One region of the Sessilibacter sp. MAH1 genome, then DNA from elsewhere that is predicted to be linked to it. Evidence: predicted binding sites of a transcription regulator. Region 1 holds the regulator's gene; each other region holds the start of a gene.

Region 1 (7,607 bases):
GGCGTTGATATTGAATTACGTCGTTCAATGTGGACGTTCCTTCGCCAAATTAATAAACAAGGCACCACCATTATTTTGACGACCCATTATCTTGAAGAAGCCGAAAGCTTATGTCGCAACATTGCGATTATTGATCAAGGCTCCATCGTCGAAAATACCAGCATTAAAGCATTGCTTTCAAAATTGAATCGAGAAACCTTTATTTTTGATTCCAGTAAGCCTGTCGGCGATTTAACGCTGGCGAATTACGACGTGAAGGTTACTGATACTCAATCTTTTGAGATTGAATTAGAAAAAGGCCAGTCAATGAACGATGTTTTTACGGCCCTTAGTCAACAATCTGTAGAAGTCATCAGTATGCGTAACAAGGCTAATCGTCTTGAAGAGCTTTTTGTAAAACTGGTAGAAGCCAATAAAAAGAAAAAAGCTGCTGAACAAACAGGAGTAAGTGCGTGAATTTTTCTGAGCAGTGGATTGCCTTAACGACCATCTTTACTAAAGAAGTGCGTCGCTTTACACGAATTTGGATTCAAACGCTTTTGCCGCCGGTAATCACTATGTCTTTGTACTTTGTGATTTTTGGGGCGCTGATCGGTTCGCGGATTGGAGAGATGGACGGCTTTGATTATATGTCGTTCGTTGTTCCCGGCTTGATTATGATGTCGGTGATCACCAACAGTTATTCAAACGTGGTTAGTTCTTTTTACAGCGCTAAATTCCAGAACAGTATCGAAGAGCTGTTGGTTTCTCCTACGCCCAATTACATTATTTTGTTGGGGTTTGTTCTCGGTGGCGTGGCGAGAGGTCTATTAATTGGCCTGATCGTGTCTCTGGTATCGTTTTTCTTTATTGATCTGCATGTCCATAATTTAGCCGTTACCATCGCCATTGTGTTTTTAACCTCGGTATTGTTCTCTCTGGCGGGTCTAATTAACGCTGTTTTTGCCAATTCATTTGACGATATCAGTATTGTTCCTACCTTTGTTCTAACGCCTTTAACGTATCTGGGTGGTGTATTCTATTCCATCAGTTTGTTGTCGGAGTTTTGGCAGTCGGTATCTCAACTAAACCCAATTTTGTACATGGTGAATGCGTTCCGCTATGGCTTTTTGGGCATTTCTGATATTGATATTAGCTTCGCCTTTACCGGCGTTGTTCTGTTTATTGTTATCTTATTTATCTACGCCATGTATTTACTCAATAACGGTAAACGCTTACGCTCTTAGGTGTTGATATAGGTCACATTATTTATGTTACCTGGTTATTAAATTGATTTTTGACTCGAAGGTTTGGATTCAAGTTGAGCGATAAAAAAACAGTAAATAACGCACATGGCAGTTTATTGGGTAAAGAGACCAAGTACGTTTCTAAGTACGATAAATCGCTGTTGTTTCCCATTGCTCGTAAAACCGCACGCAGTACGCACTCACTAAACATGAATGTTGCTAAGTTGCAGGGGTTTGATCTTTGGACGGCTTGGGAGATTTCTTGGTTAAACCCCAAGGGATTGCCTCAAGTGGCGGTTGCAGAATTTCGTTTTCCTCTCAGTTGTGAATCAATTGTTGAATCCAAGTCCTTTAAGTTGTATTTGAATTCGTTTAACCAAACTCGTTTTGAAAGTATTCGAACCGTCAGAGAATGTATGCAGACGGATCTGAGTCTAGTTACGGGCGGTAGCGTTGATGTGCGTTTAATGACCCTTAAAGAAGCCGAAACCTACTTTCAAGCTTCTTCTGGGAGTTTGGCGCCATTTGATATTCCCTCGTTCTTAACCGCTGCACACCATCAAAACAAAACCGTTTGCCTTGATCAGCAAGATATTCAAATCTCTGGTAACCCCAGCGATAAATCTATTTTGACCTTAGATTTAAATCGCAAGGGAAGAATCAGCGAAGTTGTGTATTCAGATTTGCTCAAAACGAACTGTCCTGTAACTGGACAGCCAGATTGGGCGAGTTTGTGGATCTACTATAAAGGCGTTGCCATTTCCCATGAGAATCTGCTGCGTTACGTGGTGGGAATGCGTGAGCATCAGGATTTTCATGAGCAGTGTGTTGAGCGTATTTTCTACGATATCTCCGCACAATGTGGTCCCGAGCAATTATTGGTTTATGCGCGTTACACTCGCCGTGGCGGTTTGGATATTAATCCGTTGCGAACCAATATTCCCCTAGAGCAGCTTACGCTTAACACCGTGAAGTTGATTCGTCAGTAGCTTTTTAGCGTATGAAGGTCTTGGGTAAAGCTCTAAATGATTGAGTCTTTCCCGTGAGTTTTACTGAAGTGAAGCCGTAATCGCTACGGCTTTATTGGATTACTCGATCTTTAATGGTTTGCAACGCTTTTTCTAGATCGTAAATAACCTTTTCTTTCTCAAAGTTACGCACTTTTTCTAGATCTAAATGCATGGAAAAACCTTCGGCGTTAGATTCCATATAGGTTTGATGTGCGCCGAGGTTCTTACGGAAGTCCACGACCTCGTAAACCTCAATGGGATAGCTAAAGCCTTTGGCCTCGATCATGCCTTTGTTGGTACACATGATGGTGTCTTTAACCAAAGCCCAAGACTCATGCGACAACAAAATCTCGCCGGGATCGGCGGCAGACTCCAAGCGACTCGCCAAGTTAACGTGTGTACCGAGAGCGGTGTAATCGAGGTGATGGGCGCGAGTACCAAAGGTACCTACCGTACAGTAGCCGGTGTTAATGCCCATACGGATTTGCAATTTCTTCTTAATGCCTTGGCTAAACCAATGATTCTGTAAAACACGCATACGTTTTTTCATGGCAATCGCCATGGATACACAGCGAATGCAGTCGGTTTTTACGCCTTTGGATTCATGATCACCGAAAATCACCATAATTCCATCACCCATAAACTTATCAACCGTGCCGCCAAAATGGGCAATGATTTTGGTCATTTCGGTCAAATATAAGTTGAGCAGTGTTGAAAGCGTTTCTGCTTCCAGTTCTTCAGAAAGCGACGTAAACCCTTGGATATCCGAAAAGAACACCGTTAAGCGTTTGCGTTCGGTCTGCAGGCGGTTTTCGTTATCGGTACTGATGGCGCTGTAAACCGCTGGTGAAATGTATCGAGATAGTAAAAAGCCTTTGGCCTTTTCTTTTTCGGTAACTTCGGTTAGCTCTGCGATTCGTTTACTGGCAGAGCGAAGCTTAGAATTTAAGTACAAACCATAAAGTACAATGTAAACACTAACGCCAATAAGAGTGGTTGCGCTGATTTGAACACTGGAACTAAGCACCCAAACGGGTGTGTACAAAAATCCGCCGGTGCCAGCGCCAATAAAAAAGGCTGCGTTATCTTCAAGCCATTTTCGGCTACCACCTTGCAACGCTGCATTAAATTGAATAATGGTGGCAAATAAGACTGTTGGTAAAATTTGAAAATCAACAAGGCACAAACAGGCGCCAATTAGAGCTGCATCTACCCAACCAAAATAGCGTTCGAGTTTTTCTTTTCGCTCATCGGAATGCTTTTTTTCAGAAAGAAAGCGCGTAAGCGCCAAGTAACACAGGGTAAGAATAGAAAGGGCGATTGAAGTGATATCAAATTCTGGCCAGCTTCTGTAAGAAACAAGAGAACCAACCACTGAAAACGCAATTAACGAGCGGAAGTAAAAATATCGTTGCGGACTTGCCCAAAAGTCACTGTACTGGATTTTTTCTCTCGTCATGAACGTTGCACTGCGAATACTTGTTGAATTATAAATTAACGAGCGAAAGATCAAACATAATCACATTTAATAAAGTAAGGATCAAACAAAAAGTTTTGTTCTGTTCTTTTTATTAGGTTTCGAGACATAGCGTTTGAAATAACGTGGTGGAATATACAACTTCAAGAATTCATCTGTCTATTGTTAGTCATTACGGCTTTGGTAGTTGATCATAAACTGTCATCGAGTTGCATTTGAGCTAGTAATTGATCAATTTCCGCCTGCTGCTGTTTTAGGCGTTTTTTTAGTGCAACATTTTCGTTCATAAGTTGCTGTGTAGTTTTGTTATCTGGCTGCGTTTTCCGCTGGCTTTTACTGGTATTAAGCTCTTTTTCTAGGCGAATCACTTCATTTTCGAGGGCATTAATATGCACATGTGATTCATTCATAAAAGCATCGAACGACGCTAAATGTTGTTGATACTGCTGTTTTTGATCACTCGAAGACACTTCTGCTGATTGCTTCTGAAGCGATTTTTTAAACAAATTGGCAGATTGCTTCCAATTCTTTAGCGTGTCTTGAAAATGCTCAGATTGAGCAGAGTCAGAATTGCGCTCCAGCTGCTTCAACAGATCTTTGTACTGCATAAGTTCTGAACAGATTTCACCGTGGGTTTTGTCTTCAGAGCCTTTCAAAATAGAATCAATTTCTTGCGTTAAACTCTTTATGCCGCTTGCACGAGAGGCTGCTTGCTCTGTTGACTTGGGCTCTTGTTCAAACATTCGAACAATAGTATTCAGGCTTGAATAAAGTTTTCTCCAGTTGGTACGATTATCTTCGATGGCATCCATTTCTGTTTGCAGAATTTGTGCTCGAAACGCAACTGCTTGCGCCTCTGGCTGATCGGATGATTTCAACGCATCTTCAACTGAAGGCGCGCTAGAAATCTTAGCGAGATGCCCAAGACTAATTTGTAACTGCTGGCCTACCTGTTTTTGGTACAACTGCTTGTCATTTGAGCTATGAGTAGGGTTTTCCTTGATCTCATTCAGCTCGTCGGTAAGTCCTTGAATCGTTAGCTTCAACTTTTGAACAAGCTTTCTCAGACCTTTGATATTAAAGAGCAAAAACACCGACAGCAGAATCAGTACAGCGTAAATTTCCAAGGTGCCAATCACGATCCATTTGGATATCTGCATGTCTTTTTCAACTTTTGGTTAGGGGGTCGATATTTGAATATAAGAAGCCACGTTACTAAGTATTGTCAAAGAACAGAGATGTATCCATGTTGCCTGTTATCTTTACAGTGCGTAAATCAATACAGAAAGAATAAGCATTGATTCTAACTTAGTGTTTGCGTATAGTTCGCCCTCCCAAAATTAGCGCTTCCGCTTATTCCAAGCTGCCAATTTTGAAGGTGAGGTGTCCGAGTGGCCGAAGGAGCACGCCTGGAAAGTGTGTATGTCGAAAGGCATCGAGGGTTCGAATCCCTCCCTCACCGCCATCGAATGTTGAAAAACCCTACAATGTTAGGGTTTTTTTATGCCTGAACATATCCGCCAATACTAGCGCGGTGAGAGAGGGTGAGAACCCGAGCGGTTCGAGCAAATACAAAGTATTTGCGACAAGACGCCAAAGGCGGCGCAGCCCAAAGGGTCAAAACAATCCGTAGATTGTTTTGATTAATCCCGACCGACAATTAAATCCAAATCTAAAAAGCTCCACGATGTGGGGCTTTTTTATGCCTGAACATATCCGCCAAGACTAGCGCGGTGAGATAGGGTGAGAACCCGAGCGGGACTAGTGCAAAGCTAAGCAACAAACTGAACGGGCCGCAATTACTGAAATGAGGATGAAGCTGTAAGGCATTTACCAAAGACTTTCGGCACTGTTCGCAATGACCGTTGATTGATAGTTTGTTTCCCATCAAATATCTAATTTTTAAGATTGATTTAACTCAATGCCCTAATTGCTGTATACGAATAGATTGTTAAGTACAGGCTTAATTGATGGTGTTAAGTGTTTTAGTCGGTTGATTAAATCGAATGGGTAATTTTTTGTGAGTTGTTTGGCGGAATTTTGTTAATTTGATCGCTGTTTGTAATGTAGTTGATTTTAATTAAGTTTGTGAATAGTTACTTACGGCAAAGTTATCTAAGATTACAACTGATTCTACATTCTTGTTTTTCTATATTTATAATTGAAAATTTGTAAGGCTGTTCAGATTTTTATATTAAATAAAAAAAGTTTTTTGATATGTTTTGCGAACATTGTTGGCCAAGGAATTCGGTATTTTTAGAAGGTTCAATGATTCTTTAAAAGTAATTCCAAGTTATTTTAACGTGGAATTGTTCTACCTAATAAATCGGTACGAATAAGAATTTATTGAAGGTGCTTTTTGATGAGAAAATGCTTCGGGATTAGAAAGTGTTGCGCAACTAAGAGGATTTTTTCTACCGACCGAGATCGGTAGAAGGTAATCTAATGTGGCAATACGTGTAGACAAACCGCTTTAAATACTCACCACAATTAAAAGCGAAGTATAAATTTGTGTTATTCAGCACTCGCCACTTTTTGGTCGTAGGAGCAATGTGTGCCAGCTAGCTCACTTAATCCTACAAGGTCAATAATGGTGATGTCACGCTGGGCAACTTCAATAAGGCTTTCTTTTTGGAACCTGCGAATAAGTCGGCTTACGGTTTCAATAGTAAGGCCAAGGTAGTTGGCGATATCTGTACGCGACATAGAAAGACGGAAGTGCGTTGCAGAATATCCGCGTTGTGAGTAACGACTAGAAATGTTGATTAACAGCGCTGCTAGGCGATCTTCTGCGGAGCGCTTGCCCATCATCAATAGGAATTCGTTATTGCTTTGAATCTCGGCGGAGAATAGGTTGTACAGTTGCTGCTGAAGCGCAGGAACTTTTTGTGACAAATTGTCGAGTTGTGCTTGCGGCAAAAAGCAAACGCTGCTGGTTTCTAGCGCTTCTGCAAAGCTGTTGTGAGTTTTACCGTGATAGGCATCAAAGCCTAAAATTTCACCAGGGAATGAAAACTCGGTGATTTGGCTATCGCCATTGGTTGCAATTACCACCGATTTGAAGCTGCCTGAGCTAATGGCGAACAACCCTTCGAAATGATCACCGGTATGATAAAGGGTCTCACCCGCATGGAGTACACGCTTTTGTTGCACCACACCTTCTAGTTGGCCAATATCATCGTTGGACAGGGTGTGAGGCAGACAAAACTTACTTACAGCGCAGTTACTGCATCGTACATATGAGGTAACAGTCATAGGTAACTTTCCTACCGGGCTTATCTTGTTGAAATTCTACAGGACTTTTGATCTGAGTGCATAGTTTAAGGTTGCTATATCAGCAATATACGTTATTGAGGGAGATAGGTCGATAGCTTCGAGGCGTGAGAATTTACAAATACGCCTTCTTTGCGCAAAACTTAGCTTCCTTGGTAATAATCAATAAATTTTTTATTCGATCAACAGCTCAAAAATTCAATTTGTTTATTTTTACTGCAATAACAATAGACTATATAGCAGGGAACATCGGTATGAAATGCGGGCTTATTAGCCCGCACGTCTGAAGTAGGAAGCCAATTGATTGGCAAACCATTGACCGCTTGGTGTTAATCTTAGTTTTTGCTGATTACTGATTACCATTTGTTGCCCAAACTCTTGTTCTAAATTAGATAATTCTTTTGCAAAATAATGGTCGAAACTGGTTTTCCAGCGGCTTTCAAACTCTTCTTTATTTACTTCTAAATTACACAGTAAGCGTTGAGTGATTTCTTTTCTTATTTGATCATCGACCGACAGTTCTGTACCGCGATAAACCGAGTGTCCGTAGCTTCTCACTTGGCGGGTATAGTCACGTAAACCCAATTGGTTTTGCCAAACGGCTGATGGCGTGCTGGATAT
Region 2 (7,607 bases), on a different contig from region 1:
GAGCGATTGCAAAAGTCAATTCCGGCAGTTTGGCAGGCTTTTGCAAGCACGGTTTGGCCAAAAGCTAGCCCCGACAATGTCGCGGTATCAAAGCATGAAAATGGATGAAACGGGCTTCGTTTCAAGTCGCTACGTTCAGCCGCGGCATTAACGAATCCAAGATCAAAGTGAGCATTGTGACCAACAATCACGGCGCGAGTACAGTCGTTATCTTTAACTGCCTTGCGAACGTGTTTGAACAGTTCGGTCATTGCGTAGCTCTCGGGCTCCGATGCTCGATCTGGATCTTCCAGATTAATCCCCGTGAAGTCGAGTGCTGACTGCTCAATATTAGCTCCTTCAAACGGCTCTATGTGATACTGGTAAGTTGATCCCGGAATAAGCAATCCAGAAGCATCCATTTTTACCGGAACGGCAGCAATTTCTAATAACGCGTCCCTTTGAGCATCAAATCCACCTGTCTCAACGTCAACGATAACCGGCAGAAAACCTCTGAATCGGTGTTTTAGGGTTAGTGTGTTTTGATCTTCATTATCGTGTGACTCTGTCACAAAATATCCTTAAACCAAGAAATGGCACGTACAATAAAATAAAAAATTAGGTGTTTAGTTTTTTGTGAAGGTCGCTTTTAGCCAATGCGTTTCCAATTCAATGTTTCCCCGGCAAGCAGAGGTATTACCCGGCTGGTAGACGTTAGTGGTAACGACTCAGGAACCGTCCAAGGCGCTTTTTGCAGGGTGATGGTTTCTTTATTTCTGGGCAATCCATAAAAGTCGGCACCATTAAAGCTCGCGAACGCTTCTAGCTTATCGAGCGCTTGAGCATCTTCAAATGCTTGCGCATAAAGCTCTATAGCTGTGTACGCGGTGTAGCAACCAGCGCAACCACAGCTTGCTTCTTTCGCTGTCTGCGCGTGAGGTGCAGAATCCGTACCCAAAAAGAAACGCGTATTGCCGCTGGTAGCCGCTTTAATTAAGGCTGCCTGATGCGTATTTCTTTTTAAGACCGGGAGACAGTAGTAATGAGGTTTTACTCCGCCCACTAACAAGTGATTACGGTTGAATAGTAGATGATGCGCTGTAATTGTAGCAGCAATGTTGTCGCTGCTGCTTTCTACAAATTGAGCTGCATCTGCGGTAGTAATGTGTTCAAAAACGATTCTCAGCTCTGGGAAAGAAGCCGTAAGAGTTTTCAGTGTCGCATCAATAAAGGCTTTTTCGCGGTCGAAAATATCAATATGAGCACTTGTAACTTCGCCGTGTATCAAAAGAAGTAAGCCTTGACGCTGCATTTCTTCAATAACTCGATAAATGTTCTTGATATTGGTAACGCCGGAAGCTGAATTAGTCGTTGCGCCCGCAGGGTATAGTTTGCATGCGACTACGCCGGCCTTTTTCGCCTCAATCATGTCAGCTGGTGTGGTGTTATCGGTAAGATACACGGTCATTAGTGGTTGAAACGAGTAATCGCTCGGAACATGGCTGCTAATTCTTTGAGCATAGGCGACAGCGTGTTCGGCAGTAGTAATTGGTGGTACCAAGTTGGGCATTACAATAGCGCGAGCAAAAGTTTGAGCTGCATCTTTTACGGTTTGGGCGAGCGCTTCACCATCCCTTAAATGAATATGCCAATCATCCGGTTTGGTAATTGTAAGCGTTGTTAACTCACTCATTGCGGTTGAGACTTCCTAGCAGTTTAGAATTCATCGGATGATAACAGGAAACCGTATGTCGCGCTAAACAACGCATTGGGTAATTTTGACCTCAGTAGGTTTATTTCTATACACAATTAACTGGTCAATAACTGTCGCATCTTTTAAAGCAGTCCATACTTATGGATATGCTCCTACCAAAAAATCGAAAACTAAAGGTTAGTTCAGAAACGTGCGACTTTTCATTAAACGAACTCTTCTTAAAATTTACCTCTGCGTAATTTTGTTCGTAACGATCGTATTTCATGCTGCTTTTGCAGGTGCTGTGAGTTTTCGTCCAGCGCTTGAATCCAGTGAATGGTATGTACGAAGCTCCATATACGAATGCCGGATGTCGCAGATTATCCCAAATTTTGGGGAAGCGGTTATTACTCATCGCGCGGGTCTTGCAGTAAGTTTCCAGCTGTTCTCTGATTTACCAAAAATGAAAGCCGGCCGAGCAGCGATTCGAGTCACTAGTCCGTTTTGGAAGCCTGGTGGAGAGGTAACGCCTTTAGGTTTTGTTGATGTTTCCGAAGGTAAAACTACGCTCGATTTAGACGCGCAATTAACCAATAGAGTCATTGAGTCGTTATATCAAGGATTACAAGTAGAGGTAATTCGCCGCTCTCGATTCGATCCGGAGACATCGGTCGTAGTAAGTGTCTCGAACGTTAATTTCCGTGGAGCCTACGATAAGTATTTGGAGTGTTTAGCAACATTGCTCCCGGTAAATTTCGAACAGGTCGAACGAATCTCAATTAGTTTCGCCAGCGGTAAAAACTCGTTAGATTCTGAGTCGGAAGAAAAAATACAAAGAATTCTCACATTTGTTAATGCACAAACTGGCGTTCAATCAATTTACATTGATGGTCATACCGACAGCTTTGGGACTCGTGCAGAAAATCTCGAAATTTCTAAGCGCCGCGCCGAGATTGTAAAAAACTCCCTAGTGAGAGGTGGTGTTGATGAGTCAAAAATTTGGGTGCGGTGGCATGGCGAGCGATACCCCGTCGCATCGAATCGAACTCCATCGGGTAGGGCCGAAAATAGACGTGTAACCATTCGTTTAAGTAAAAATCCGCTTCCAGAAATTGCTTTCGATGGTATTGATGAAAATACCATGGAAGGAGAAAAGATGATGATCGAGGACAAGAATAACGACGAAAAAATGATGGAAGAAAAAAAACCTCTGTAGTTGAGACGTTATTTTAATCTTTTAAGCAATATAAAAAGGCTTTGAATTCGAATTTTCATTAGACCAAAGTCTAAAGGGGCGGTACCGATATAATTGGCTAGCTCAATTAATTGTTATTGTGTTCTATTTTTTCTGCAATTAATTTTAGGGATGTCTGATTTACATACCCTTGTTTTAATTGCGCGTAACAACCAAAACGCTGATTTTTAATTTTCTACAATTTCAATTACTTATCATCGTTGATAGTAGCGATACAGTTTTCACATTGGCAAACTCCCGGTTAATCGCTATTTTATTTTGCTACGAATCATTTACGTTAATTGAAAGGTAGCGTTTTATTATAAGTTGCAATTTATTTGCTGATGTAATCGACAGCCAGCTTTTAATAATTAGTAACTATTGTTCCAGACTGGTTTTACGCAGAGTTATCTCTCTTAGCTGCATTTGAGTGATTAATTTTGGAGAGCTCAAAAAATTTTAAATATTTGCCATGGGCATTTGTATTATTTATCAAGCGTAATAGGTTATTTGAGCTAGAATCCACCTAAAGTTTATTCATGTTGTGCTGTATTCCAGTCATTAGGAATAGATGTTTTATAAGCCTTTTAAAAACTTAAGCAATTGATTATAAACGCTGGGAATTGTGCTAAATTCCCGTTACAATGCGCGCCGCCCAAAATAAGGGTTCCGTAAAGTAATTCAGGAGTACCCATGTCTGCAGTTAAAAAAGTCGTACTTGCTTATTCAGGAGGTCTAGACACCTCTGTTATCGCTAAATGGCTTCAAGAAACCTATCAGTGTGAAGTTGTTACTTTTACTGCAGATATCGGCCAAGGCGAAGAAGTTGAGCCTGCACGTGCCAAAGCAAAAGCCCTTGGTATTAAAGAAATTTATATCGATGATCTGCGCGAAGAATTTGTTCGCGATTTCGTTTTCCCAATGTTTCGCGCTAACACCATCTATGAAGGCGAATACCTATTAGGTACATCTATCGCCCGTCCCTTAATTACCAAGCGTATGATCGAAATCGCTAATGAGACCGGTGCTGACGCTGTTGCTCATGGTGCTACCGGCAAAGGTAATGATCAGGTGCGTTTTGAGTTGGGTGCTTACGCGTTAAAACCCGGTGTTAAAGTTATTGCGCCGTGGCGTGAGTGGGATTTAACTTCCCGCGAAAAGCTAATGGATTATTGCGAGCAGCACCAAATCCCTGTGGATTTTGCTAAAAACAAGAAAAAGTCTCCTTATTCTATGGATGCTAACTTACTTCATATTTCCTATGAAGGAGGCATTCTAGAAGACCCATGGGCCGAAGCTGAAGCCGATATGTGGCGCTGGAGTGTTGCTCCTGAGCAAGCTCCTGATAAGCCGACCTACGTAGAATTGACCTTTGAAAAAGGTGATATCGTCGCCGTAGACGGCGAGAGAATGTCACCTGCGACTGTTTTGGCGACGCTTAATAAAATTGGCGGCGCAAATGGTGTTGGCCGATTAGATATTGTTGAAAACCGATATGTAGGAATGAAGTCTCGCGGATGTTACGAAACTCCGGGAGGCACAATCATGTTAAAAGCGCATAGGGCCATAGAGTCTATTACGCTAGACCGTGAAGTAGCTCATCTTAAAGACAGCCTCATGCCAAAATACGCCGAAATGATTTATAACGGTTATTGGTGGAGTCCTGAACGAAAAATGCTTCAAACCGCCATCGATCAATCACAACAGGTTGTAAATGGCGATGTTCGAATCAAATTGTACAAAGGTTATGTCGAAGTTGTAGGCCGCAGATCTGCTGACAGCTTGTTTGATGAAAAAATAGCAACTTTTGAAGACGATGCTGGTGCATACAATCAAAAAGATGCCGAAGGCTTTATCAAACTGAATGCATTAAGAATGAGAATTGCGGCCAATAAAGGCAGAAACAACTTTTAATTTTGTTTGTAAGGCAGCAACTACCATACCGTGTATTTGCTGCCCTACACAAAATGTCATCACATAAAAACAGACGTAAGCGCCAGATTTTAGTTGTATTTGCGTTTACCGAGGCAACTGGAGTTTGTGTTGGATTGGTAATAGAAAATCCAGCAAGCTTTATAGATTGTCCGTTACTTGCTGTATCAGATTAAGTATGTTGCCCTTAACAATTGGGCAATTAGCACTAATCCAAAAAATTATTGGTCGGTAGGTTTTTCCCACTTTTGGATCAAAGCTTAATAGACGATGTTTGCGCTATATTATCGCACCATCGAAAAAGGGCTATTTCTGCATACTTAAAACGGTATTAGTTGAGCTTCGAAAGCAATTGTTTTTTTAATATTCGCGCTATTTATCTGAGCTTAGAGACATGCCCCCAGCAAGAGTTCTGCTTTTGTTGGGTTTTGCTTAAGCTAAAGTTCTAACAGCTTGATGAGAGTCAAGCTAGAGTTCATTAGCCTCTCTAATATACCGCTGAATATATAAGTGCACTTTAGGGTAGAAAAAAGCACATTAAATATCCGGTTATTCAGGTATTTATCCGAATTAAAAATTCTAAATATTCATTAATTAGTCTAGGACGTCGCTATGGGAAGTCATTCTGTTGCAGTTGAGCAGCCGGCGTACGATTTTAAAATCGTACGTCAGTTCGCTGTTATGACCGTCATCTGGGGCGTGGTCGGTATGGCAGTCGGTGTACTGATCGCGTCTCAATTGGTTTGGCCTGAGCTGAACGATATATTTCAGCCGTATACACATTTTGGTCGTTTAAGACCGCTTCACACCAATGCGGTTATTTTTGCATTTGGTGGATGTGCACTGTTTGCCACTTCCTATTACGTTGTTCAACGTACGTGCCAGACCAAATTGTTTGGTGGAATTTTAATTCCGTTTACATTCTGGGGTTGGCAATTAGTTATCGTTCTTGCAGCAATTACCTTGCCAATGGGCATGACTTCTGCGAAAGAATACGCCGAGCTAGAATGGCCAATCGATATTTTGATCGCTTTGGTATGGGTTTCTTACGCGATCATATTCTTTGGTACTATTGCAACGCGTAAAACCTCGCACATCTATGTAGCGAACTGGTTCTACGGTGCATTCATTATTACCATCGCAGTGCTTCATATCGTTAACAGCGCGTTTATTCCTGTTACCTTGACTAAGTCCTACTCTGCCTACGCAGGTGCGATGGATGCGATGGTTCAGTGGTGGTACGGTCACAACGCAGTAGGTTTCTTCCTAACCGCTGGCTTCTTGGGCATGATGTATTACTTCGTACCCAAACAAGCGGGTCGTCCTGTTTATTCTTACCAGCTTTCAATTGTTCACTTCTGGGCGTTGATTTCACTGTACATTTGGGCTGGTGCTCACCATCTTCACTACTCAGCATTACCAGACTGGGCTCAAAGCTTGGGTATGGTTATGTCTTTGATTCTATTAGCTCCATCTTGGGGTGGTATGATCAACGGTATCATGACCTTATCAGGCGCATGGCATAAATTGCGTACCGATCCAACCCTACGTTTCCTAGTGGTTTCCCTTTCTTTCTACGGTATGTCGACCTTCGAAGGTCCGATGATGTCGATCAAAACTGTGAACGCACTTTCGCACGATACTGACTGGACCATTGGTCACGTACATTCTGGTGCATTAGGCTGGGTTGCGATGATTTCTATTGGTGCGGTTTACCACTTACTTCCTGTTTTAACTAACCGCAAAGAAATGTGGAGCGTTAAATTGGTTAACACCCATTTCTGGTTGGCGACCGTTGGTACTGTTTTGTACATCGCTTCCATGTGGGTAAACGGTATTACTCAAGGTTTGATGTGGCGTGCATTTAACTCTGATGGCTCATTGACTTACAGCTTTGTTGAATCTGTAGCGGCGAGTTATCCAGGTTATACCGTACGTGTTATTGGTGGTGCTATGTTCTTGCTGGGCATGTTAATCATGACCTATAACATGTTTAGAACTCTAGGTGCTGAGCAACCTGAAGCAAGCCAAGTTGAAGACGATTCTTCAATGCCACAAACCCAAACGGCTTAAGTCTGGAGTTATAACACATGAAAAATCATGACATAGTCGAAAAGAATATCTTCTTGATGGTGATTTTAGTTGTTGTCGCCATCAGCTTCGGGGGATTGGTGGAAATTGTTCCGCAATTCTTCCTTAAGCAAACTACTGAACCAGTAGCTGGATTAAAACCATGGCCTGCTCTACAACTAGAAGGCCGTGATATTTACATCCGCGAAGGTTGCCATGTTTGTCATACGCAAATGGTTCGTCCTCTTCGTGCAGAAGTAGAGCGCTACGGCCACTACTCAGTAGCGGGCGAGTCGGTTTATGAGCATCCATTCTTGTGGGGTTCTAAGCGTACGGGCCCAGACTTGGCTCGTGTTGGTCAACGCTACTCAGACGACTGGCACAAAGCTCACTTGTATAACCCTCGTAACGTAGTGCCTAAGTCCAATATGCCAGCATTCCCATGGTTGTTTGACAACCATTTAGATGGCGAACACACGGCTGCAAAAATGGAAGCTTTACGTAAAGTTGGTGTTCCTTACACAGATGAAGATATTGCTGGTGCTAAAGCAGCGGTAGAAGGTGTTACTGAGATCGATGCTCTAGTGGCCTACCTTCAAAATATCGGAATTTTGTTGAAACAAAAACGTTAATCAACATACGACTGTTATCGGAAAAATTATGGATATCAATGCGCTTCGTAGCATTTCAACAATACTA
Region 3 (7,607 bases), on a different contig from region 1:
TACAGGGCTCGCACCAGTCTGCCCAAAAATCCGCCAATACAATACGTTGAAACGATTCATCCACTAACACCTGCTGGGCGTTATTTTGATCAATCTCGATGATATGACTTGTCATTCTGTACTCCCCATAAACGTTGGTTGTTTTATAGGGGTTCGCCGTCAACATTACAACCCCAAGGCACGGTGTTTGCGTAGCAAATAGTGTTTAGAGGTAACTCTGAACGCGTTCACACATGAAAAAATCTATAGGGCCTGTTTCGAAAGGTAACTTTAACGTTTCGTGAGGTGATAACTTGCATAGAATCTGATTGTTATTTCGAATAATCATTTACTAGAAATAGTAATAATGGTTTTATCATTATTTCATGCAAACAACAGTGATACTGATTGTTGTTCTGAGAAATAACACACCATCAGAATTGATTAAACACGCTTAAACATAGGCTGAATTAAAAACCAATAATCGAACATCTTAAATTTGGGGTATTGTATCTAAATGAAACCCAACCTTAAAAATATTGTGTGATTATCGTTTACGGTAACAATCGAACAGGTTTACATATTAACCAAGCTAAGGTGATAGTTTTTTAAACGACTAATATTTCATTAAATAATTTGCTTTTTAGAAATCCTATGCTGAAATTATATTAGTAAAAATTAATCTGAGGTTGTAAAAATAAAAAATATACGTAAATCTGCACAAGTTTTTTTGATCACTAAAAATTAAAATTTGCTGCATTGCAGAATTAATCGAGTAAGGCAAAATATGTACAAACGCGAGAAATCAAATTGAGAATTTTCTTTGATTTAAAACAAAATCGTATTTAAAAGCATAGCTCTGCAATATTAAAAAATTTTAAAATCTGTACATTCGCATATCACACTGCTTACAAATATCACCATAATAAATAAAGTTGAATTCACAATAAAAATACGTTAGAAATAAAAATAGACAGAAGCGAAACTAAATTTCTGTTCAACAACTCATTAAATCAATACATGAGTTTATTTTAACCAAGTTAATATCGATCTAAACAGCAAAGTACTGTTTGACAATAATTAAAATTTTATAGGCGTGAACAACAAGCACATCCCAGAATACCTCTGCTTATACACTTAAGTTTGTATTGTTGCCCGCTTTCATTCAAAAAATTTTCATTTAGCTCCAAAAATACAATAAAAAAATAATAACAACCTTATACAACTGTGCCTCGATTTGAGGTGGTAACCAATAACACTATGGTGCAAGCGCTTCCTCGCTGTAGTTGCACAACAATGTAAACAATATATTTATGAGGATATATCCCATGGGAAGAGTCGCTGTAGTTACAGGTGGAACTAGAGGCATCGGCGAAGCAATTTGTTTAGAATTAAAATCAATGGGCCATCAAGTCGTTGCCAATTATGGTGGTAATGATCAAGCTGCAAAAGAATTTACTGACCGTACCGGTATTCCTGCATTTAAGTTTGATGTAGCGGATTACGACGCGGTTGAATCAGGTTTACAACAAATTGAATCTGATTTCGGCCCTATCGACATTATTGTGAACAATGCCGGTATTACGCGCGACGGCGTATTAGCCAAAATGACGTGTGACAACTGGAACGCTGTATTAGATACCAATCTAAAATCGTGCTACAACACCTGCCATAAACTTGTACCGGGTATGCGTGAGCGTGGTTTTGGTCGCATTATTAATATTAGCTCGGTTAACGGCCAGGCTGGTCAATACGGTCAAGTAAACTACACTGCCGCTAAAGCAGGTATTCTTGGTTTTACCAAAGCTCTAGCACTAGAAACCGCCAAATACGGTATTACTGTTAACGCCATTGCTCCCGGTTATATTGATACCGAAATGGTACGCGCTGTACCTGCAGACGTATTAGAAAAAATTGTAAAACGTATTCCCGTTGGTCGTTTAGGCAATACCGGTGACATCGCAAGAGCCGCCCGCTTTTTGGCTGATGAACAAAATAGCTTCATAACCGGCGCTACCCTTTCAATCAATGGCGGCCAATTTATGGCCAACTGATGTATACATAAAAATCAAAAGCGCTTAAATAACTTAAAAAAACGCAGCCATATGGCTGCGTTTTTTGTTAATGCATAAGCAACAAACAAACTCTGAGAATTAACCACCATTAATTAACCGCAAATACCGCAACCTGTAAAAAGTTTATGGAATACTATTTATTTATCCGTCAATAAATATAATAGGCCTTCGCCTCTACCTTCAATATTGAAGAAATTAAATATGGATTACGTAATTGCATTACTTTTAATTGCGTTAATTGTAGCCGCAATAAAATACGGTAAAAACGGCAACACTAATAAAGTTATAAAAGATAACAGTACTTATACAAATATTGAGCACTTAAAGCAAGGTTACTTAACCTCAAAAAATAAACAAAAACTATTTCAAGCATTAAGAGTTGTATTGGGTGATCGCTACATGATTCATTGCCAAACCTCTTTAATTGCATTAACCAAACCCACGCTTAAAGAACACCGTAGCAAAGCCTATAATAAACCTATTGATTTTGTAATTACTGATTGGAAAACAAAAATAAAAGCCGTTATAGAGTTGGACGACAGCAGCCATAAAAATCAAACTCGATATCATCGAGATCAATATGTCAATCACGCACTTTTAGGTATACATCCATTTTTAAGAGTAGAAACACAAAACTTTTATTCACCCGGAAAAATAGCCGAAGCGCTTAAAGAAAAAGGGTTTGATACAGGATATACCGAAAAGAAAACAATTGTCGTAGAGAATTAATGTGATGGCTTCAAAAAGTTTAATAGAAGAAAGGATACGAATTATAATTCCAGAGCATGATATATATCCGACCCATTCCTATTAAAGCCTTTTAGTAATTTGTCAATATATAGATCATCGATATTGCTTGTTATTTTTTCTACATCTGTGAAGCTGTGAATGAATTTCTGCTTAGGTTTTCGTCCAGAAAATAAACATAGATAAAGGTAATAGTCATAAACATAACTGAAAATAGCGACACATTCCTTTGTTGACGAACCAAAAGCCTTCCAAGTCGTTACTACATCATCATCAACCGTCTCGTAAATAGTGGCACCTTCTCGCGCAATATCTCTTAATTCAGACATAAGAAGTACTGAAATCAACTGTCTTATTTGATCAGAAAAATAACGGTAGTCTTCATGATGAGAACGACTTAACTCCATAGCTTCAAAATGTGATTCAGCATCGAATTCATCAAAAATCACTTTTTGTTTTAAGTTAATTAATGCATTGCCAGCTGCCAATATACTTTTGTCCAAATCTTCAAAACTTTGTGTATTTTCTGTGTCAGAATTTTTTATTTGCAATAAATATTCATGATCTTTTTTTAAAAAAAGTTCATAGTGAAGCCTAATATCTATCAAAAACTTTCCTGTGAACACATCATGATAATTTTTTTCTGGCAATTTATCGAAATAATCGAGTAAATCTTTTCTCTGTTCATTATAAAAATCAAAATTATTTTTATCTCGTGCTGTTTTTATTTGAATTTCAGTTTGATAAGTACTGTGCGCACGTGACGCCAATATTGAAAGTGGTATTGATGTGGAAAGTACTGCAAGTTGAAGCTTGCCAAGATCCCAAAAAGTATTAATCCCATCTACAGTTAGACATAGATCATAGTCTTCCCAAAATAAACTACAGAGCGCCAAAAAATATAGAACGGGTAACATTATTGAGTGCCAAAAAATTCTTTGGTTATGTAAGCTTTTTTCGTCTAGTTGAAATATCTTCTTTATTTCGGAATGAAGACTATCTTCGTTTTGTTTAAATATAATTACAACTAATGTAATGGAAAGAAGAGGAGGAATTGTTAGTAATAGTGCTAAATATAACCACTCAGGCATTTCATCAAATCCAAATCAATGTAAATTTAAAATCACAGTCAATTATCAATTACCGTTATGTTTCGAGTTGAGTAATTTACAATACTATCTGAAATAAAGCTTCATATTCCGTCATTCTTGTTCACTTTGTGAAATTATCACTTGTCCTATGGTTCGCCAGCCACACAGGTTTCGTCATAACCCCATTTCTTATGTACAAAATAATCGAAAAAATACAGGCGGTAGGAAGAGTGCGTGCAATGACGTGTAAATTAATGGTTACTTTCGGTCAATTATTAAACTGTGACGCTATGATAAGCCTTCGGACACATTAGGTAATATAAATATGATCAATTAATAACAAAGTACTAGAGGAGCGCATAAAAACGTTGAATAGCGCAAATCACAATCTAATTCTTCTTCTAAAACACTCAGAGCTTGTGAGAAATTATTTGGCACTTATTGCATCTTTCTGTCTTTTAAAATCATTATTTAAATTGAGACACAATCTTTTGCCAATTCGTGGAATTTAAAATATAACATCAAAGAGTTTATGTTCTTTTTTAAAATTAATCTTGTATTAAAACGCCCGGCACAGATTTAGCGGTATTACTGAAAATCGACTTTGAGTCTAAAAGAGATTAAGAATTCGAAAAGCAAAAAACGGCGAGGATTTAAACCGAAAATATCTTTTTGGCCATTGACAAAATTCACTCAAGAAACAAATTAGAGCGGTACTAAACACGGTTGTATTAGTTTGATATGAGTATTTTTAAAGAGGTGATTTATCTTACTCTTGAAGTATAGCGGCTGAGCATGAGCTTGAACGTAATATCACATAGATGGTTTAGAGAACAGATTCTTCTCGTTAAGGCAAAAGCCTGTGTGAGCCGGAACACTCAGTTTAAAACTTCTGTGTTCACCTGGTGCTAACCTAGCATCAATTTTTGACGCCAAAAACAACATACCAAAAAGCAGATTACTACGGTATAGTTAGTTAAGCTATTGTATTTAAAGAATATTTAAGGTGGTGCCCGGGGCCGGACTTGAACCGGCACGGCCGTGAGGCCGGGAGATTTTAAGTCTCCTGTGTCTACCTATTCCACCACCCGGGCTAAGGGAAGTGTTTTTTTAGTTGAGTGGTAGCTCAACCAAAGCTCACAGAGCTTTGTGGAGGCGCGAGCCGGAGTCGAACCGGCCTCAACGGATTTGCAATCCGTGGCATAACCGCTTTGCTATCGCGCCAGAGGTTGCGAATTCTAAACCAAGCAAGAGAAAATTCCTAGTCTTTTCTGATGCTTAGCGACTTTTTAGAGTCTGCAAACCAGACATAACGTAAGTAAACAAGGCTCAAGTCATGCAACGAGGTGCGTATTTTAGGGATAGAGTTTGCGGAGTCAAGCAAAAATTTTGAAAATTTTGTATTTCTTTATTTTTCGATTAATGACTGATCACTTTGTCTTTATTGGTAGCAAACTAGATGTAAATTAACCAAAAGAATCAGCAAGTTAGATGGTTAAAAATAGATATTACCGAGCATTCCAAAATGTATGGTGGGCAGCTTGGATGGGAATCTGGCGGATTTAGTAATAGGTAGATCTCACCTGCTCTCCAAGCCTTTAGATAAGCTTGGAGATTGGTTTTATTAGATAAGAAATAAATATCTGACGATTAGAATAATAGTACGCTTGGGAATTCTTCTGAAATTGAACTAAACGATTGTCTGTAATTGTTAAAAAAGCTTTTTTCAAATCCGTGGTAATTGTGCACCTGAAAATTAAGGCCATTTTGCACACACCAGCCATTAAATTGTGCGAATATTTTTTTATTAAGACTGTGCTCGAATTCCGAAAAATCGGCAGGTTCACTGATGTTTTCAGATAACACAAAATAAACTATTTCTGCGTTTTCGTTTTCAACAGCTGCTTTCGATTTTTCTTTGCCGTAATGAATTAACGCTTTCCAATCTTCTTCATTGCTTGCGTTAAAGTTGGGCAAATATGCAATACGTTTGGTTGTGATTCCATTTTTCTCAATCCAAAGGCTTTGAACTTCTTTCGATCGAGATTGGTAATTTTTACTTTCAGATTGATTTATAGAAGAAAAAACAACGTTATCGTTATAGTTAAATGTTTCGCTCGGCTTACACGAGCACAAAAATATCAAGGAAAGTATCCAAAGATGTTTCATGTATCCTCCAGCCAAATCCTTTTGGGTATCTTTAATTAACCGATTTAAAAATATTTAATCATGCGGTCAATTAATTGGAGTTCTACCGCTTTAAATATTTTTCGCCCGAATTTTTATTTGTTAGTTGGTCGTGCTAGTTGGAACGGATGAGATTATAAATTGAAATTTATTTTTTGTTAATATTGCCGATATTTGGTTTACCCATTCCAAAATGATTTTTTATATTGTTTCAATGAATAAAAAATTACTCTGTTAACGCTTTTTTCGCGCACTATTTTAGGGAGTAATTAAAAGCCTACTTAGAAAGTTGACTAATGTTCTAATAAATTACTTATTCGTGTTTTAAGATTAATTTATTATTCCATAAAGAAATATAAAGTGTGCTATTTCCTACAATTATTACCAGTGTTGATAACAATAGTATATCGACCTAATTAATTCTTTATCGATTAAAACTGGATGTAAATCAATTGTAAACTCTCGCTGCAAATTTTTGGTGCAGGAAAAATAGACTAAAGTCTAAATAAATTTTTTGATTTTTTTCGGGTTTGATTGATTTTAAGGGCTATTTTTACCGAAAAAAGCCGCATTTATAAATACACTATTTTTTTGTGGTTTTTAAAATACTTAGATGAGCGGGTTTTAGGTGAGCCAAAATGGATCAGTGATGTAAAAAGGAAGGCTACCGAATAAATCTCAGCGATTTATCCGGTAGATAGAACTCGATGAAGACACCGGTGATGTCTTCAAAGCATTTATTGCAAGCAGTTTTTTATAATTCGCAACACGTCCTTGTGTCGCCATAAACGCTGAATTAATCCGTATTACTTTTGGTAATTGTTATGGTTGCAGTTGTAGGGTAACAATTACTGGATCGTGGTCAGAGCTGCGATAAGGCCCTACCTCGGTAAAGTCGATAAGATCACCAAGATTTGGGTTGTAGAACGCCAAGGCTCGATCGTAGGTTAATTCAAACAGTTCGACGCTGTTAATTGTCCAATGAGTTAGATCGACAATATCATTAAACGCACTTGGCGAAGCTAATATGTGATCTAATGAGCCGGCCTGATCCGTTCCCGAGAAATAGAACGAAAAACTGTTTGGATCAAAAGTCTCTGCAACGGATATAAATCCGAAGGTATCTGTTACAGGTACTGAATTACCGTTGTTCAACTCGGTATTCACAGCGGTTTGAATGGTGTAGCCACGTGTTTGTGGATCATAGCTCGTTAATATTGCTAAGGCGTCTTCATGAGTATATGTGTTTAGGTCGCCCAGAATAATTTGTCTGGCTGGCAAGGCTAAGGTATTTAATGCATTACCTAGGGCAACTGCTGTTGAAACTCTGAATGCGCCACAACTGCCTTGAATTGTATCTAATTCAGTTGGCGTGTTGTTGTCTTCAAAACAAGTGGAACCTTTAGATTTAAAGTGATTTACAACAACTGCAAATTGCTCGTTAGTTGCGGTGTGCTCAAAAACCTGAACCAAACTGTTGCGCTGACGTACCGTTGAAGCACCGTTTTGTTGGGTGGGTAGTTGTATT
Region 4 (7,607 bases), on a different contig from region 1:
CAAGAGGCACAAATAGCCGGAGACGTGACCCTACTGATCATTACCGTGAGTGTTATTTACGGATTTAGCTTTGAAGAGCTTGAAGATTATTATAATTTTGATCACCATAAATTAATTCAACAACTGGCCACCTTAGATCGACTAAAAATTATCGATTTATTGCCCGGCAATCGCATCAAACTTCGCATTGCACCTAATTTTCGCTGGCTAGCCAACGGCCCCATTCAGCAATTTTTCTTACAGAAAGTGCAACAGGATTTTTTCAATTCTAAGTTTGATCAAGATACCGAGAAGCTTATTGTATTAAATGGTTTGTGTTCGTTTTCGACCAATAAAGAAATACAAAAAAAGATGCAGGCACTTGTGAACGAAATCAGCGAATTAAACAAGCGCGATTCGACACTACCCTTGGGAGAAAAGTTTGGCAATACTCTGGTTGTGGCTTTACGTCAGTGGCAATACACCTCTTTTAGTAACTACGTAAAACAGGATTTCAAAACACAAACCATTAAATCCAGCAGCACCAAAAAACCATAGATAACCCAGAGTTTTCAGCAGCACAAGAATGTGCTGCCAAATTCAAGAACCATACTTGATTGAAATTGTGAAGGCATTGGCAATCGCATGCTCAATGTCTGCCCTCTGATTAAATCAGGAATGAGTTAATCAGAGGTTTCCATAAATTAATCAAAGGTTCTCATCAATTAATCAGAATTTCGTAAAAATAACTTCAATATTCTTAAACGCTAACCAATATTTTTATCGGTTAACCGATATTATTTCACATTAACCATAGGCGCGATTTTTCGCCGTGGTAATTAATTCTACACCGGCTTCTTTTAACGCATCTTCACTGAGAGAGCTTTTTGTTTTTCGGGCCTTCCAAGAATGCACACCCATGGCTACGTTATGTTCTAACTGGAGAGCCAAGATAGACTGCTCTATGCGAGAAAGCATGCCTTGAGCCTGACGCAAATCGGTTCCGGGCATCAACACCGCTAAGCACACCTCATCGATTCTTGCACAAATATCAATCTTGCGAATATTTGCCTTTAATTCCTGCACCAGTTTCTGCAAGGTTAGATCAATGTCCGATACCTCTGCCTCTACAACCAACATCATACAGGCTAGGTGGCTGTGTTCTCTGCGGGCGCGATCGAGCTCATTGTGCAGTGCTTTTTCAAAATACTGAGCGTTGCCAATTTGCAAAACCGGGTCTTGCAATGATGCTAACCACTGCTGCTCATGGGAAAATGAAAAACGCAAACTTAAACTGGCGACATCGGCGAGATGGTCTAATAAATTGGTATCTTTTGCAGAAACAAATCGTTTTTCATCACTGGAGGCAAAATGCAGACTGCCAAAAATACCATGAGCATTTAACAGCGGTAAAAATGCGGCACTGCCTACTTTAGGTGTTCCGGGAAATAACCGTGTCGCGGTGAGAACATCAATTTCTTGTAACATAACCTGAGGTTTTTCAGGATAAATTTTCTTATAAAAGTCGGCATTTTTGCGCAGTTGCAAACGATTACTGCGCAAATCAATTTGGCACGCACTGATCATTTCCTCAATGTGGCCATCGGCATCGTGTAAAATCAAACTACTTGAAGCCAACCGAAAATGTCGGCAAGCGTCATCAAGCAATAGGTTAACGGTTTCACTGAAACTTTGCGAGTGCAGTAATCGCGTTTGAAATTTCTGAAAATGAGCGTGCGTTTTTTGCTGCTCATCAATACGATCTAATAATTGTTGTACGATCTCTCTGAGGCGTCGATTTTCGTTAGCGATACTTATTTCCACGACACTAAATCCTGTATTGACTGTTAAGACTCTTGTAGTTGCCTATAACTAACTGCTTGGCGCATCACTTTTTACAGGTGAGCTGCTTAATTCATGTATCGGCTAGATTGGTCAAAAATAAAAGAATTTTTTTAGTGGTGATAAAGCACCAAATTACGCTTATGGGTGGCAACAACAACGCTAGTAAGATTGCTATTATTAGGAAAAAACCATCGATGTTAATTTAGAATGATTTTATATTAGAATATTAAGAAGTCTCTGATTGGCCGAGAATATCTACAGGAGTTAATAAATGGCAATCGCCTCACCCCCAAAAAGAATCGTTGTTCTCACCGGAGCCGGTATATCCGCCGAATCTGGATTAAAAACCTTCCGCGACAACAATGGATTATGGGAAAACCATCGGGTTGAAGACGTAGCCACGCCAGAAGCCTTTGCAGCAAATCCAGGACTGGTACAACGTTTCTACAATGCAAGACGCAGCCAACTGGTTGAAGAAGCGCAACCCAACCAAGCACACATCGATTTGGCGGAATTCGAAAAAGACTATTCGGGAGAGTTTTTGCTGATTACCCAAAACGTTGACGATCTTCATGAACGCGCTGGCAGTAAAAACCTATTACACATGCACGGCGAATTGTTGAAAGTTCGCTGCGCGAAAACCGATACCATTTACGACCGAACAACACCGGTATATTACGAAGAGCTTTGTGACTGTTGTGGACTACCCGGTAAACTGAGACCGCACATTGTTTGGTTTGGCGAAATTCCACTGTATATGGACAAGATCTACCAAGCACTGGAGCGGTGTGATCTATTTGTGTCTATTGGTACTTCTGGCAATGTCTATCCGGCGGCCGGATTTCAGCAAATCGCTCAAGAATACGGTGCCCACACGGTGGAACTTAATTTAGAAGCGTCTAAAGGCGCGAGTCGTTTCGACGAATGCATACAAGGCCCGGCCACAGAAATAGTGGGTAAATTTTTTAAACATTTATTAACAACACAATCTTAGTCTAACACCGCAGTTTAAAACCAAGCAGTTCAAAACCAAGCAGTTCAAAACCAAGCAGTTCAAAACCAAGCAGTTCAAAACCAAGCAGTTCAAAACCAAGCAGTTTAAAACCAAGCAGTCTAACGAATACTTGCTTCAATATTTAAAAGAGATGATTTCAATGACTTCTGCAAACTCAGCATTACAATCTGTATTGAATGAAATCGATACTCTCAATAAACAAGACCCAAACCAAGAAAATTTTAATGGTGAATGGGTTGCTAAGGAATGGTTGTACGGCGTAAGAATGAGTGAGCGTCTACAACAATTCCAACCCGACGCCGACGAAGTACTGCAAATCGCCGCAAGGGCTCAACATGTACAGCGCTGGGTTATTCCTCGTTCCGATTATCCCATGGATAAATCGGGCTATAAAAAATGGCGATTAGAACTTGGTAAATTCCACGCAGAAACCGCCGCTAAACTCATGCAAAAATACGGTTATAGCAGTGCAGATACCGACAAGGTTGAAATATTATTAACCAAACGAAATTTAAAAAGAGACGAGCAAGTTCAAGCACTTGAAGACGTTATTTGCTTAGTATTTATTGAACACTATTTAGAGCCTTTTGCCGAAAAACACTCCGAAGAAAAGCTCATCGATATTATTCGCAAAACTTGGAATAAAATGTCGGAAAAAGGCCATCAGGCGGCTCTCACCATTCCCCTAAAAGCACATTTGAGCGAATTGGTTGGAAAAGCATTAGCTGAGTAACTACAGAACATCGAGCTTCAGTAAATTTATTCACTGGGCTCGACTTTTACTGAAGGAAACTCTGATTAACCTAGAGTTTCTCGCGACACAAGGATGGTGTCGCCAATTTCAAGAACTGTAAGTGATTGAAATTGTGAAGAAATTGGAAATCACATTTTCAATTTCTTTCCTCTGATTAAATCAAGGATGAGTTAATCAGAGGTTCCTGAAAGTGTTCAACAAAACACGTTTTTGATGCGGCAGAATTCAGGCAACGTCGAATCCACAACGCACGCTCAAAAATCGACGGTGTACTACTGATCAGATTGCGAATCTTCGTTTTTCTTTTTTAACGACAACAACGGTTTTTTCGCTCGGTTACCATTATCTCGGTTGCCAGTATTAGAGTTACTGGAGTTGCCACTGGGCTTTTTAACTACCTTTGCCTGATGCTCACGCCGATTCCCGTAACGAGAATTACCCACATCACCGCTGTCGCGGCTGGCTTTAGCAATAGCCTCAACACCATGACGCAGCAAGCGAACCTGATCTAGCGCAGAAAGATGTTTTGGAAACGGTCCGGGATGCACTACCGAGGGGTTTCTGGGGGAACCTTCAACCGAGATAGTAAAACCACAAGGATGCGTTGCAGAGAGATTCTTGAGATCAATCTCCCAGTCCTCAAAGTCGATACTCACACTCTAACCCCAATAAAGTAATGCAGAAAATGTAATTTTAAACGCCAAAATTTTATCGGAGCAGCCACTTTACATAAATTTACACACGTATGTTAACTTTTTTATAACTAAATCGCAGGATACTACTATTCCGCCCAGATAGATTTTTTGGATGACAAATTCATTTCATTCCCTTATTTAAAAGGATAACTTTAATAACAGCACGAAATAACGCTCATTCAAAAAAGACAGAGAAATGGCAATCTTTAACACAAGAAAACACTTTAACTGCTTGATTAACAAGTCAATTTTTAGTCAGCTTTGACATGGATAAACGCATAAAATGCGTATAGAAGTGATATTTTACGACAAAAGCAGGAGGACAATTCAGAATGAAAAACTGTAAAAAAGGAATTTTGCGACAGATTTTCAAACCTGTCGCGCGCATATATTTAGCCCATACATTTAGGTGACGCAGGAGCAACTTTTTGATTCTGCCACTCTTCTGGCGTGTAAGCATGAATCGCCAAGGCGTGAACACCCTCTTTTAACTCGTCAGCTAACACTTTGTAAACATGTTGATGGCGTTGCACAGACCGTTTTCCAGTGAACAAATCACTCACAACCACCACTTTAAAGTGCGACTCCGAGCCTAGGGGAACATTGTGCATATAGCTTTCGTTCTCAACAGAGAAAAAGCTAGGACTGAACGCCTGATCTACTTTCTTTGAAATACTCATCTCAATAGTGTTGCCCACAATACGCCTCTATCTGTCTGCTGTACGTTCGTAATTGATTAATAAAAAACCAAACTTTCATGGGCAGTCACGTGCCTCAATCAGCTTAATAAAAGTCTAAAGGAAACTCTAATTAACCCAAAGTTTCTTACGACAAAAAAATTTTGCTCATAATAACTCAATACTAAATTAGATTTAATCAATGCATTAAAAACTCTGATCCATCAAGAGTCTCAAACGCAAGAATATTGTGTACTAATTTCGATAACCCAAGATGATTGAAATTGTGAAAAATTGGAAATCCCATTACCAATTTCTATCTTATAAACACATCAAGTTATAATTGGCCCTGGTTTTATATTAATCAGAGGCTTATATTAAATTAGAAACTTAGGTTAAACATGGATCGACTGACCAAAAGTCTACAATTTAATTAAGGTCTCCCATAAACAAACAATCATAACCTTCTATTTTTTATACGATTTTATATTGATAGAAAAATCTCTGTGTTGAATAGACTTTTCTAGTATCTATAACGCGTAATTTTGTTCATAAAATCAATCTCTCATTGTACCTGATTGAATTTTCAGTGTTGTCACAACGCAAGGAAAAATATGAACTATACTGATTTTCCGTTAACCCTCACTATTGTTTTAACTAACGAAGTACGAGAATGACTACGGATTCTAAACACAACAAAAACGCCCCTGTATTTGTTAATCGACGCAAAGGTACTGATCGACGTTTAGAGCACGATCGCTGCCAAGATATGCCAATGGATTTATTCCATCGTAAACGCCGAAAAACTGTGGATCGTAGAGCCGGTGATAGAAGCCTTCTTGAAGACTATTTGGCGTTCAGTGAAACCACTATTGGCACAACAATCATTAGCAAAACAACAGTTAGGGATAAAAAACCCAACTAATTATCTGCTTAATCTATTCGCTTAACACTCGGCGTGTTGGTTTGATCAATCTGAGCGCATAGCATAAATAACCGTATAAACATATAGGAACCTCTAATAAACTTTTTCATGATTTAATCAGAGGTTCTTATTGAAATTAAAATCCTACAATAATCGATGAATTATTCATCCCAGTCTTCGTCATCCATTTCGTCAAAACGTTTATCCGTTTTTGGTGCTTTTTTCTGAAAAATTCGCTGCAACATTGGCGATAATTCCGTATTCAGCTCTGCTTGCAGTTGTTCAATAACTTCTTCTACATCCGGCCCTTCTTTTACGACAACAGGATGAACACCAATCGTAATAAGTTGCTTGGTAGCAGAACCACCAATAGATCCGCAATACACCAAATCACAACCCAACAACCACGCTAACTTGGGTTTTAATTTATCTTCATTACCGTCTTTTAATTCTTTTGGAAATAATTTATGCGTAACCGATTTAGCACTGTGGCCACTAATCTCATACACAAAAAAACCTCTGGCTGAACCAAAGTGCTGATCAACGCAATCGCCATCCATACTTGCAAAGGCCACAATTAAAGTATCAGCGCCGACCTCTGTATCTTCGTATAAATCATTAACACAAGTTACTTCAATAATGGGTTCCACGGCTTCCATAATATCAACGCACCTAGGTATTTATTGAACGATAAAAAACTCAATACAAACAACCTAGTCTCATCAAATTGTATGCCCATATCTCACAAACAGCTGTGATTTTTAGTAATAGCGCTAATGGCACAAGGGTTGCCGACAATCAATAAAGAACAACAGACATTAGGTTCTACCGCTAAGTTAACGGCTTGATTTTATTCGTTTTTTTGAGCAAGCTTTTTAAAATTTAAACCTAAATGCTGTTGTCGCAAATCGACAAAATCTAATTTTGTAACAAACACAACAATATCTAGAAAACTCTGATTAAATTGTAAAGGTATGATTCTCAGATTTTTATAAGAAGTTTTTCTAGGAAGCTTTGAATAACTCAGTGCTTGCCCAAAATGGCCGCGTAAGATTGTTTCTTCAATAAACATCCAAAATATTGCACTTAAGGAGATCGCTGTGAAATTAACTGAAATCCCTTTTAAAGATGATGCGTTTAAAGCTTGCGTTTTAGCGACCCAAAAAGAAAATGCCGAAGATATTATTGAGTTAAATTGCCGAAAACACAAAATAGAAAGTGTTGAAGGTATAGAATATCTTACCGAACTAAAACTTATCGATTTAACTCGCAACAATCTCACTAAAGTAGACTTATCTAAAAACACCAAACTCGAAGAAATATTTTTAGGTAATAACGCCATCGAAGAATTGGACATCAGCGGTTGTAAAGAACTGAAGCATTTAGAAGTATTTATGAATGATTTAGAGTCTTTAGATATTTCTAATAATGCTTTGATCGAAGAATTATGGGCAGATGTTAACGAAATCTCTGTGCTTAACACCGATAATTTAAGCGAATTGGAAGATTTACGCCTAAACAGTAATAACATTGTTGATATGGATCTTTCTAAAAACGCTAAGCTTAAAAAAATTCAAGTTTTAGAAAACCCGTTATCAGATACGACGCGATCACAACTACAAGCGTTAGCGGCTGCGCAAATAAAAATGTAATTACGACCTATCGATTAACAACTGGTAGCAGTTGATACATTCAGCTGCTACGAATTAAAAACATC

Evidence for each region. The regulator FNR, encoded in region 1, switches genes on or off when oxygen is low (the NO sensors DNR and NnrR bind a similar motif). The targets are predictions, from matches to a motif close to TTGATNNNNATCAA.
Region 2: ccoN (cytochrome-c oxidase, cbb3-type subunit I) is a predicted target of FNR. The motif match lies at 5,292-5,305, and genes of this name have one in related genera.
Region 3: phbB (acetoacetyl-CoA reductase) is a predicted target of FNR. The motif match lies at 1,050-1,063, and genes of this name have one in related genera.
Region 4: ACYQ28_RS10280 (NifB/NifX family molybdenum-iron cluster-binding protein) is a predicted target of FNR. The motif match lies at 6,679-6,692, and genes of this name have one in related genera.

What each region holds. Positions count from the first base shown of each region.
Region 1 is NZ_BAAGIC010000004.1:236,965-244,571, reverse strand. It holds gene ACYQ28_RS06030 (ABC transporter ATP-binding protein) at 1-456, shown strand, start outside; gene ACYQ28_RS06025 (ABC transporter permease) at 453-1,226, shown strand; gene queF (NADPH-dependent 7-cyano-7-deazaguanine reductase QueF) at 1,301-2,215, shown strand; gene ACYQ28_RS06015 (adenylate/guanylate cyclase domain-containing protein) at 2,307-3,695, opposite strand; gene ACYQ28_RS06010 (hypothetical protein) at 3,905-4,873, opposite strand; tRNA gene ACYQ28_RS06005 (tRNA-Ser) at 5,091-5,178, shown strand; gene fnr (fumarate/nitrate reduction transcriptional regulator Fnr) at 6,228-6,968, opposite strand; gene ACYQ28_RS05995 (radical SAM protein) at 7,257-7,607, opposite strand, start outside.
Region 2 is NZ_BAAGIC010000003.1:100,929-108,535, forward strand. It holds gene rnt (ribonuclease T) at 1-551, opposite strand, end outside; gene pyrC (dihydroorotase) at 629-1,672, opposite strand; gene ACYQ28_RS03940 (OmpA family protein) at 1,977-2,888, shown strand; gene ACYQ28_RS03945 (argininosuccinate synthase) at 3,600-4,820, shown strand; gene ccoN (cytochrome-c oxidase, cbb3-type subunit I) at 5,451-6,911, shown strand; gene ccoO (cytochrome-c oxidase, cbb3-type subunit II) at 6,929-7,540, shown strand; gene ACYQ28_RS03960 (cbb3-type cytochrome oxidase subunit 3) at 7,569-7,607, shown strand, end outside.
Region 3 is NZ_BAAGIC010000006.1:133,212-140,818, reverse strand. It holds gene trxA (thioredoxin) at 1-115, opposite strand, end outside; gene phbB (acetoacetyl-CoA reductase) at 1,308-2,033, shown strand; gene ACYQ28_RS08225 (DUF2726 domain-containing protein) at 2,256-2,783, shown strand; gene ACYQ28_RS08220 (hypothetical protein) at 2,825-3,892, opposite strand; tRNA gene ACYQ28_RS08215 (tRNA-Leu) at 4,900-4,986, opposite strand; tRNA gene ACYQ28_RS08210 (tRNA-Cys) at 5,043-5,116, opposite strand; gene ACYQ28_RS08205 (hypothetical protein) at 5,543-6,061, opposite strand; gene ACYQ28_RS08200 (ExeM/NucH family extracellular endonuclease) at 6,902-7,607, opposite strand, start outside.
Region 4 is NZ_BAAGIC010000008.1:176,308-183,914, forward strand. It holds gene ACYQ28_RS10245 (helix-turn-helix domain-containing protein) at 1-537, shown strand, start outside; gene ACYQ28_RS10250 (sensor domain-containing diguanylate cyclase) at 787-1,803, opposite strand; gene cobB (Sir2 family NAD+-dependent deacetylase) at 2,096-2,818, shown strand; gene ACYQ28_RS10260 (DUF4202 domain-containing protein) at 2,979-3,572, shown strand; gene ACYQ28_RS10265 (hypothetical protein) at 3,866-4,249, opposite strand; gene ACYQ28_RS10270 (BolA family protein) at 4,681-4,986, opposite strand; gene ACYQ28_RS10275 (hypothetical protein) at 5,639-5,890, shown strand; gene ACYQ28_RS10280 (NifB/NifX family molybdenum-iron cluster-binding protein) at 6,052-6,549, opposite strand; gene ACYQ28_RS10285 (hypothetical protein) at 6,741-6,962, opposite strand; gene ACYQ28_RS10290 (leucine-rich repeat domain-containing protein) at 6,991-7,542, shown strand.